Linked DNA regions of Alloactinosynnema sp. L-07. The protein of the gene in region 1 interacts with the protein of each later gene in a pairwise test. Links are inferred from orthologs where the notes say so. Each region holds a gene or a part of one and is shown on either strand. Other genes may lie near its edges.

Region 1 (4,205 bases):
CGGGATCCGGCTGATCAGCAGCGCAGCGACGGCTACGGCCCAGATAGCGACAGCCCAACGGGACTGCCACCAAGCACCGTGGTCGCCGTACTCGATGGTGAGGATCAGCGGCAGCAGCGCGAGCAGGCCACCGGCGGGGGCGGGCACGCCGACGAAGAACTCCTTGGCGTACGGCGGCTGCTCGGTGTCGTCGAGCAGGGTGTTGAAGCGGGCCAGGCGCAGGATCATGCACACCGCGAAGATCAGCGCGATGATCCAGCCGAAGCGGTTGTTCGGGAACTTCCACACATAGAGGACCAGCGCGGGCGCCACGCCGAAGGAGATCGCGTCGGCCAGCGAGTCCAGCTCGGCGCCCATCTTGGAGGTGGCGTCGAGCAGGCGGGCGATGCGGCCGTCGAGGCTGTCGAGGATCGCCGCGACGCCGATGGCGGCGATGGTCGCCGCCAGTTGTCCGCGCAGCGCGAACTGGACCGCCGAGAGTCCGGCGCACATCGCCAGGACGGTCAGCGCGTTCGGGAGCAGGCGGACGCCGGGTGACGCGGGTGCCATCAGTTCTCCGAGGATGAGGCGAGCTCGGCCAGCACGGTCTCGCCGCCGATTGTGCGCTGACCGGCCTCGACCAGCACGCGGCTGCCCGCGGGCACGTACAGGTCGACCCGGGAGCCGAAGCGGATCAGGCCGTACGTCGCACCCGCGGTGACCTTGTCGCCGTCGGCGACCTGGCAGATGATCCGGCGCGCCACCAGGCCCGCGATCTGCACGACGGCGAGGTCGTGGCCGTCGGCGGTGCGCAGGTGCAGGCTGTTGCGCTCGTTGACCTCGCTGGCCTTGTCGAGGTCGGCGGAAAGGAACTCGCCTTCCTTGTGCAGGGCGCGCACGATCTGGCCGGTGGCGGGGGCGCGCTGGACGTGCACGTCGAAGACCGACAGGAACGTGCTGATCCGCAGCATCGGGGTGTCGCCAAGGCCCAGCTCGGCTGGCGGGACGGCCTCGATGACGTGCGACACCGTGCCGTCGGCCGGGGCCACGGCGATGCCGGGGCGCTGCGGGGTGACCCGCTTGGGCTCGCGGAAGAACCACGCCAGCCAGGCGGTGAACACCGCGACGAGCACGCCCGCGCGACGCGAGAGCAGGCGCACGACCAGCGTCGCGCCGACCGCGCCGAAGACGAACGGGCGGCCGCCGGGGTGGATCGGCGGGACGATGCTCTTCGTCAGCTCGATCGCGTGCTGCACGGGGGAAGAGGAAGGCTGCGACGGGTCGCTCATCAGGTGGCTGGTCCTCGCGAGTGGGCCGGATTTGCCCACACGCTACGCCAGTCGCGAACCGGCCTGACCATGAGCGTGAACACGGGGCATCCGACCAGTCTGTACGCCCCCCGACGGCGCACAGGCCGGTCGGATGCCCCGTTGTGGAGCACCTCGATACTACTCGCTCGCGTCCCATCCGATCAACGAGGTCGGTGAGTGGTCGGTTACCCACCGTTCTCGAATACAGCGGATGTCGATCGTAGGCTTGTAGAACTGTTCAACATTCCTACATTTCAACGATTTCAGTCGAGCAGGATCAGGTCGACCTCGGCGCCCAGGGCCACCTCGGCGACCCCGACCGGGATCTCGATCAGGCAGTTGGACGCGGCGAACGACGACAGCAGGTGCGACCCCGGCCCGCCGACCGGCACCACCTCGACCATCCCGTCGTCGTGGCGGCCCCGCCGGTACTGCGTGCGGCCCTCCGGCGAGGACATCGCCGCCGTGCTGCGCGCCTTGGCCCGCGGCCGGTCCACGACCCGGTGGCCGAGCGCGCCCAGCAGCGCGGGCCGGACGAACAGCTCGAACGACAGCGCCGCGCTCACCGGGTTGCCGGGCAGGGTGAGCACCGGCAGTCCGTCGACCACGCCGAAGCCCTGCGGCCCGCCCGGCTGGATCGCCACCCTGACGAACTCCACCCCATTCCCGCTCAGCGCGTCCTTGACCACCTCGTACGCCCCCGCGCTCACCCCGCCCGAGGTCACCAGCAGGTCCGCGCCCGCGGCGTGCTCGGCGATGACCGCCCGGAACTTCTCGACGTCGTCCGGCACGAACCGCAGCACCGTCGCCACGCCGCCGATCTCCCGGACGGCGGCGGCGATCAGCACGCTGTTGGACTCGTAGATGTGTCCCGGCGGCAGCGGCTCGCCCGCCGCGACCAGCTCCGAGCCGGTCGACAGCACCAGCACCCGCGGCGGCCTGCGCACCGGCAGCGTGCCCAGCCCGACCGCGGCGGCCAGCCCCAGCTGCGGCGGCCCGAGCACGGTCCCCGCGCGCAGCACGGTGTCGCCCGCGACCACGTCCTCACCCGCCCGCCGCACGTGCCTGCCCGCGGGCACGGCCGCGTTGACCAGCACGTTCTCGGTCCCGGCGTCGGTCAGCTCGACCTGGACGACCGCGTCGGCGCCCGGTGGCATCGGCGCCCCGGTCATGATCCGGTGCACGGTGCCCGCCGCCATCGGCCGCACGTCGACGCGGCCGGCCGGGATGTCGTCGGCCACCGGCAGCGTCACCGGCACGGCGGCCACGTCGGCGGCGCGCACGGCGTAGCCGTCCATCGCGGAGTTGTCGAACGGCGGCAGGGAGACCCCGGCGACCACGTCCTCGGCCAGCACGAGCCCGAGGCAGTCGGACAGCGGCAGCGCGGTCACGGGCAGCGGCGGCAGGAGCGCGGCGACCTCGGCGCGGTATTCCTCAGCGGTGTAAACGCGTTTGGGCACTAGGCCATCCTGCCGTGTCCGCCGCCCGCGCATGCCAGACTGCCGCTACCGGACGGCCGCGGCGGGGCGCGTCGTCTCGCGGGAGAGGGGGACCCTTGCAGGTCCGCACTCGGCACACGCCTGCGTTCGGCGTGGCGCGACTGCTGCTCGCGCCGGGCGAGGCCGTCCAAGCCGACTACACCGCGCTGCTGGCCACCAGCTACGGCGTGCACGTCGACCCGCGCGGCGGTGGCGGTCGGTCCAAGGTTCGGCCCACGGTGTTCACCGCTCCAGCCGAGGGCGGCTGGGTCGACGTCGCGCCCGGGCTCCCCGGCGAGGTCTACTCACTGGAGCTGGACGGCACGGCGGGCTGGTGCGTGGCCCGCGGCGGCTGTCTCGCGGTCACCAGCACCCTGCGCGTCGACCCGGGTTGGCCCGGCTTCCACGCGCTGTTCGGCGCCGAGCACGGATTCCTGGAGCACGTCAGCGGCGTCGGCACCGTGGTACTGGCCTGCTGTGGCGCGCTCGATGTGGTCGTGCTGGAGCCCGGCGAGGCGATCACCGTCGACCCGGCGAGCCTGCTCGCGTTCACCGACGGCACCCAGTGCAGGCTCCGCGCGGTGAGCCAGTCCGCGCCGCAGTCGGTGCGCACCGGGGAGGGTCTGATGCTCGATTTCGCCGGCCCCGGCCGCCTGCTCACCCAAACCCGCACCCCCCGAGCGATGGCCGCGTGGCTAGCCCGCTGAGTGATCTCGCGGAACCGAACGCGAGCGTCATATCCAGGGCGTTAGGCTCCAGGCGTGTCGGAGGACCTCACCGGGCGTCGCCTAGGGCATTACCGCATCGACGGAGTGCTCGGTAAGGGCGGAATGAGTGTGATGTACCGGGCGACCGACATCAGACTCGGCCGCAAGGTCGCGCTGAAGGTGATCGCCGAACACCTCACCGAGGACCCCGAGTTCCGCGAGCGCTTCGTCGACGAGGCCCGCAACACCTCCGCCATCGACCACGCCAACGTCGTGCCGCTCTACGACTTCGGCGAGGTCGACGGGCTGCTCTACATCGCCATGCGGCTGGTCGAGGGCTCTGACATGGCCTCGCTGATCAAGGGCGAGCCGCTGGCCCCGCAGCGGGCGATCAGCCTGCTCAGCCAGGTGGCCGAGGCGCTGGACAACTTGCACGAGCGCGGGCTGGTCCACCTCGACGTCAAGCCCGCCAACGTGCTGGTCACCTCGCGCGAGTCGGCCACCGAGCACATCTACGTCGCCGACTTCGGCCTGACCCGGCGCGGTGCCACCGGCCACCGCACCCGCGGCGGCGACTTCCTCGGCTCGCCCACCTACGCCGCCCCCGAGCACCTGCGCGGCGAGCCGGTCGACGGCCGCACCGACGCGTACTCGCTGGCCTGCGTGCTGTTCGCCTGCCTGTCCGGCCGCCCGCCGTTCCAGGGTCAGGTGCCCGAGGTCATCCAGGGCCA
Region 2 (4,028 bases), 5.2 Mb from region 1 along the record:
CAGTCGGAGTCGGTGCGCAGCACCAGATGTCCCCCGCCCGCCTTGCGGATGCCCCTGGCCACGGCCTCGCGGTGTTCGGCCGCCGCCGCACCGAACTCCTTGCGCAGTAGGGCTGTCGCGGTGACCTCCCGCTGCCGTCCCGTCTCCGGGTCGGCCAGCACGACGGTGCCGACATCGGGCAGATCGATGTCGCGCGGGTCGACCACCTCGACGCCGATCAGCTCGTGGCGCAGCGACAGCGCGCGCAGCGGGCGCTCCCAGTCGGTGGAGCCGAGGAAGTCGGAGATCACCACGGCCAGCCCGCGCCTGCGCGGTGGCCTGCGCAACTGCTCGATCGCGTCGCTGAGGTCGCCGCGCACGCCCACGGCCGCGCGAGGGGTCTCGGCGACCTTACGCACCAGGCTCCGCGCGTGGGCCAGGCCGCCGCGCGCCGGGATGCGGATCATCTTCTCGCCGGTGGAGATCAGCGCGCCGACCCGGTTGCCACCGCCGCGCGTGAGGTGGGCGATCGCGGCGACGGCGGCCACGGCGAGGTCGCGCTTCTCGCAGGCCGCCGTGCCGAAGTCGAGGCTGGCGGACAGGTCGACCACCAGCCAGGTCTCCAGCTCGCGGTCGGCGACGGTCTCGCGGATGTGCGGGACCGTGGTGCGCGCGGTGACCGCCCAGTCCATCCGGCGCACGTCGTCGCCGGGCTGGTAGGGCCGGGCCTCCCCCGGCTCGGAGCCGGGACCGGGCACCAGGCCCAGGTGGTTGCCCTGCAGCAGCCCGTCGAGCCTGCGTCGCACGTCGATCTCCAGCAGCCGCAGGCCCGCTTCCATCCGGTCGCCCTGCAGCACCGGCGGCGCCCAGTTCGGGCGCTCGCCCTCAGCGGCCTTGTGCCTGCTCACGGCCTGCCGGCCACCCCGGCCGGTGCCGGGTGCCCGCTGGGCGCCTGCGGCCGAGCGGAGACCTGCGGGAGCGGCACGGTCTGCAGCACCCTGGAGATCATGTGGTCGATCGGGACACCGTCGGCGAGCGCGTCGTAGGACAGCACGAGCCGGTGGCGCAGCACGTCGGGCACCACGTCGACCACGTCCTGCGGCAGCACGTAGTCGCGGCCGCGGACCAGCGCCAGCGCGCGGGACGCCGCCACGATGCCCAGGCTGGCGCGCGGCGACGCACCATAGGCGATCCAGCCCGCGACGTCGGTCAGGCCGTGCTCGGCGGGCGTGCGGGTGGCCAGCACGAGCCGGACGGTGTAGTCGACCAACGCGTGGTGGACGAAGACGCGGGAGGCCACGCCCTGCAGCCGGACCAGTTCGGCTGGGCTGAGGATCTGGCTGGCCTCCGGCGGGTTCACACCCATCCGGTAGACGATCTCGCGCTCCTCCTCCGCCGTCGGGTACTCGACGATGATCTTGAAGAGGAAGCGGTCCCGCTGCGCCTCGGGAAGCGGGTAGACGCCTTCGTTCTCGATCGGGTTCTGGGTGGCCAGCACCAGGAACGGGTCAGGCATCGGAAAGGTCTGGCCGCCGATGGACACGTGCCGCTCGGCCATGACCTCCAGCATCGCCGACTGGACCTTGGCCGGGGCGCGGTTGATCTCGTCGGCGAGGACGAAGTTGGCCACGACCGGGCCGAGTTCGACGTCGAAGCGCTCGTTGGCCTGGCGGTAGATGCGGGTGCCGAGGATGTCGGCGGGCACCAGGTCGGGGGTGAACTGCACGCGGGAGAACGAGCCGCCGACGACCCTGGCGAAGGTCTCCACGGCGAGGGTCTTGGCCACGCCCGGCACGCCTTCGAGCAGCAGGTGGCCCTTGGCCAGCAGGCCGACGAGCATCCGCTCGACCAGCCGGTCCTGCCCGACGATGACGCGCTTGACCTCGAACACGGTGCGTTCGAGCAGTTGCGCGTCGCGCGCGGGCGTCGCGCCCTCGGTCGCGAGCTCGACCTGCCCTGGCTCGGTCACCAGCAATCCTCCCCGTTAGTCATTCCACCGCCGTCCAGCCAACCCCATCAGCGGTATGAGCCCTGTGAACTCACTCGCCGAACCGCGCCAAGTCCGCCGGGGTGTCCACATCGGCCGCCTCGGCGCCCGCCGCGGGCAGCCGGGCCGGGTCCAGTCCGCTGAGGACACGGCGCAGCGCGGCCCCGGCGGGGAACTCGGGCATCGCGGCGCGCAAAGGGCCCAGCGGCCACGCGCTGAGCAGCCATTGGTCGCGGCCGTCGGCGTCGACCAGCACCACGCCGGTCGACCCGACGGCGGCGAGCAGCCGTGCGACGGTCTCGGCTGACACCAGTGGCAGGTCGGCCGCCAGGACCACCACGACATCGGCCGTATCGATCTTGGACAGTCCGGCGGCCAGTGCGGCGACCGGACCGGAGCCGGGCTCGTCCTCCAGCGTCCAGACCACTGGCACGGGCACCGGCCGCTCCGGGCCGACCACGACGATCCGGTCCGCGCCCGCCACGGCGGTGACGGCGGCGGCCAGCATGCTGCGGCCGCCGACCTCCAGCGCGGGCTTGTCCACCCCGCCGAGCCGGGTCGCGCGCCCGCCCGCGAGCACGATCGCCGCCCAGGTCATAGCGTGACCCTAAATCAGTAGGCGGCACTGGATACCGTTGATCCATGCCGACCTTCACCACGATCCACGATGTCCCGATCGCGCTGCTCGACGAGCACGGGCCCGAGTTGGCCACCGATCGCGACGTCACAGACCTGTTCGGGGAGCTGTGGGAGCACAAGCCCGACGTGGTCGTGGTGCCGACGAGCCGCCTGGCCACCGACTTCTTCGAACTGCGCACCCGGGTCGCGGGCGAGATCATGCAGAAGTTCGCCAACTACCGCCTGCGGTTGGTGGTCCTCGGCGACATCACCGACCACGTCACGGCGAGCAAGTCGCTGGCGGATCTGGTCCGCGAGTCCAACCAAGGCGAACACATCTGGTTCCTGCCGACGCTCGATGCTCTCACCGAGCGGCTGGGCCGGTAGCTGTCGGTGGGGCCTGCCACCCTCAGGCGCATGGACATCACCCGCGCGGAAGCCTCGGCCGCCGTCGGCGCCCTGGGCTGGCGGCACGTGCTGAACACCCTCACCACCACGGTCACGGTCGGCTCGCTGGCCGAGGCTGCCGAAGTGGCCGTCGCCGTGGCTGGGGTTGGTGACCGGCTGCGCGTGGATCTGCGACCGGACCGGGTGATCTTGCGGTTACAGACGCCGGAGACCATGTCGGTGACCAGTGCCGACGTCGAAGCCGCCCGCCGCATCTCCCGCGCGGTGGCCACCGAGCCGCACGCGGGCACACAGTCGCTGGAGTACGCGATCGACGCGCTCGACATCGGTGCCGTCCGCCCATTCTGGCGCGCGGTCCTCGGCTATGTCGACGAGCCCGCGCCGGGGACCGGGCTGCTGGACCCGCTCGGACAGTCCCCCGCCGTCTGGTTCCAGCAGATGGACGCGCCGCGTCCGCAGCGCAACCGGATCCACCTCGACATCTCCGTCGCCCACGACGAGGCCGAGGCGCGCATCGCGGCGGCGCTCGCCGCGGGCGGCCGACTGCTCTCCGAAGACGAGGCCCCGGCGTTCTGGGTGCTGGCCGACGGTGAGGGCAACGAGGCGTGCGTGTCGACGTGGCAGGGACGGGACTGACGGGAACATTGTCCTGATTCTCAGCCGCGGATGCCCCAAGGGCTCGACTCGACGAGTACTGCCGCTCCGGGTCGCCTTTCGCTGTGCTGACCTCATCCGACCCGCTCTGGCTCGTGAGGTCTACCAGCGCACGGCGGGATTCCTCGGTCTCGCACCGCTCTGATCTACCCGTCCGACGCCGAGGTCAGAGCAATCTGGTGGCATAAGGGACGATGCCGCCGTAACGGACCGGGGCGATGCGCACCCGTGAACCCGAGTACGGCGCCTCGACCATCTGGTTGTTGCCGATGTACATGGCGACGTGGTGGATGCGGCCACGGGTGGCCCAGAACAACATGTCGCCGGGGGCCATCTGGTTGAGCGGGACACGACGGCCTGAGGTGGCCTGGTAGCCGCTGTA

Evidence for each region. The genes of interacting proteins can lie anywhere in the genome.
Region 2: the proteins of glp (region 1) and BN1701_RS05795 interact in binary tests that used the Escherichia coli proteins (3 or more experiments, as listed by UniProt). The link is inferred for Alloactinosynnema sp. L-07 from one-to-one orthologs.

The regions. Positions count from the first base shown.
Region 1 is NZ_LN850107.1:6,375,830-6,380,034, forward strand. Bases 668-3,539 are described here. They hold glp (gephyrin-like molybdotransferase Glp), read right to left. Parts: upstream 2,783-3,539; coding sequence 1,553-2,782; downstream 668-1,552. Other genes in these bases: BN1701_RS29120 (phosphatidylserine decarboxylase), read right to left, coding at 668-1,268; BN1701_RS29130 (AIM24 family protein), read left to right, coding at 2,845-3,474. Outside these bases: pssA (CDP-diacylglycerol--serine O-phosphatidyltransferase), read right to left, coding at 1-549; more of BN1701_RS29120, read right to left, coding at 549-667. UniProt on the Escherichia coli protein: Catalyzes the insertion of molybdate into adenylated molybdopterin with the concomitant release of AMP.
Region 2 is NZ_LN850107.1:1,205,240-1,209,267, reverse strand. Bases 792-3,486 are described here. They hold BN1701_RS05795 (molybdenum cofactor guanylyltransferase), read right to left. Parts: upstream 2,565-3,486; coding sequence 2,019-2,564; downstream 792-2,018. Other genes in these bases: BN1701_RS05785 (VOC family protein), read left to right, coding at 3,002-3,486; BN1701_RS05790 (DUF4180 domain-containing protein), read left to right, coding at 2,609-2,971; BN1701_RS05800 (MoxR family ATPase), read right to left, coding at 884-1,948; BN1701_RS05805 (DUF58 domain-containing protein), read right to left, coding at 792-818. Also shown: more of BN1701_RS05805, read right to left, coding at 1-791; more of BN1701_RS05785, read left to right, coding at 3,487-3,628; BN1701_RS05780 (NlpC/P60 family protein), read right to left, coding at 3,813-4,028. UniProt on the Escherichia coli protein: Transfers a GMP moiety from GTP to Mo-molybdopterin (Mo-MPT) cofactor (Moco or molybdenum cofactor) to form Mo-molybdopterin guanine dinucleotide (Mo-MGD) cofactor.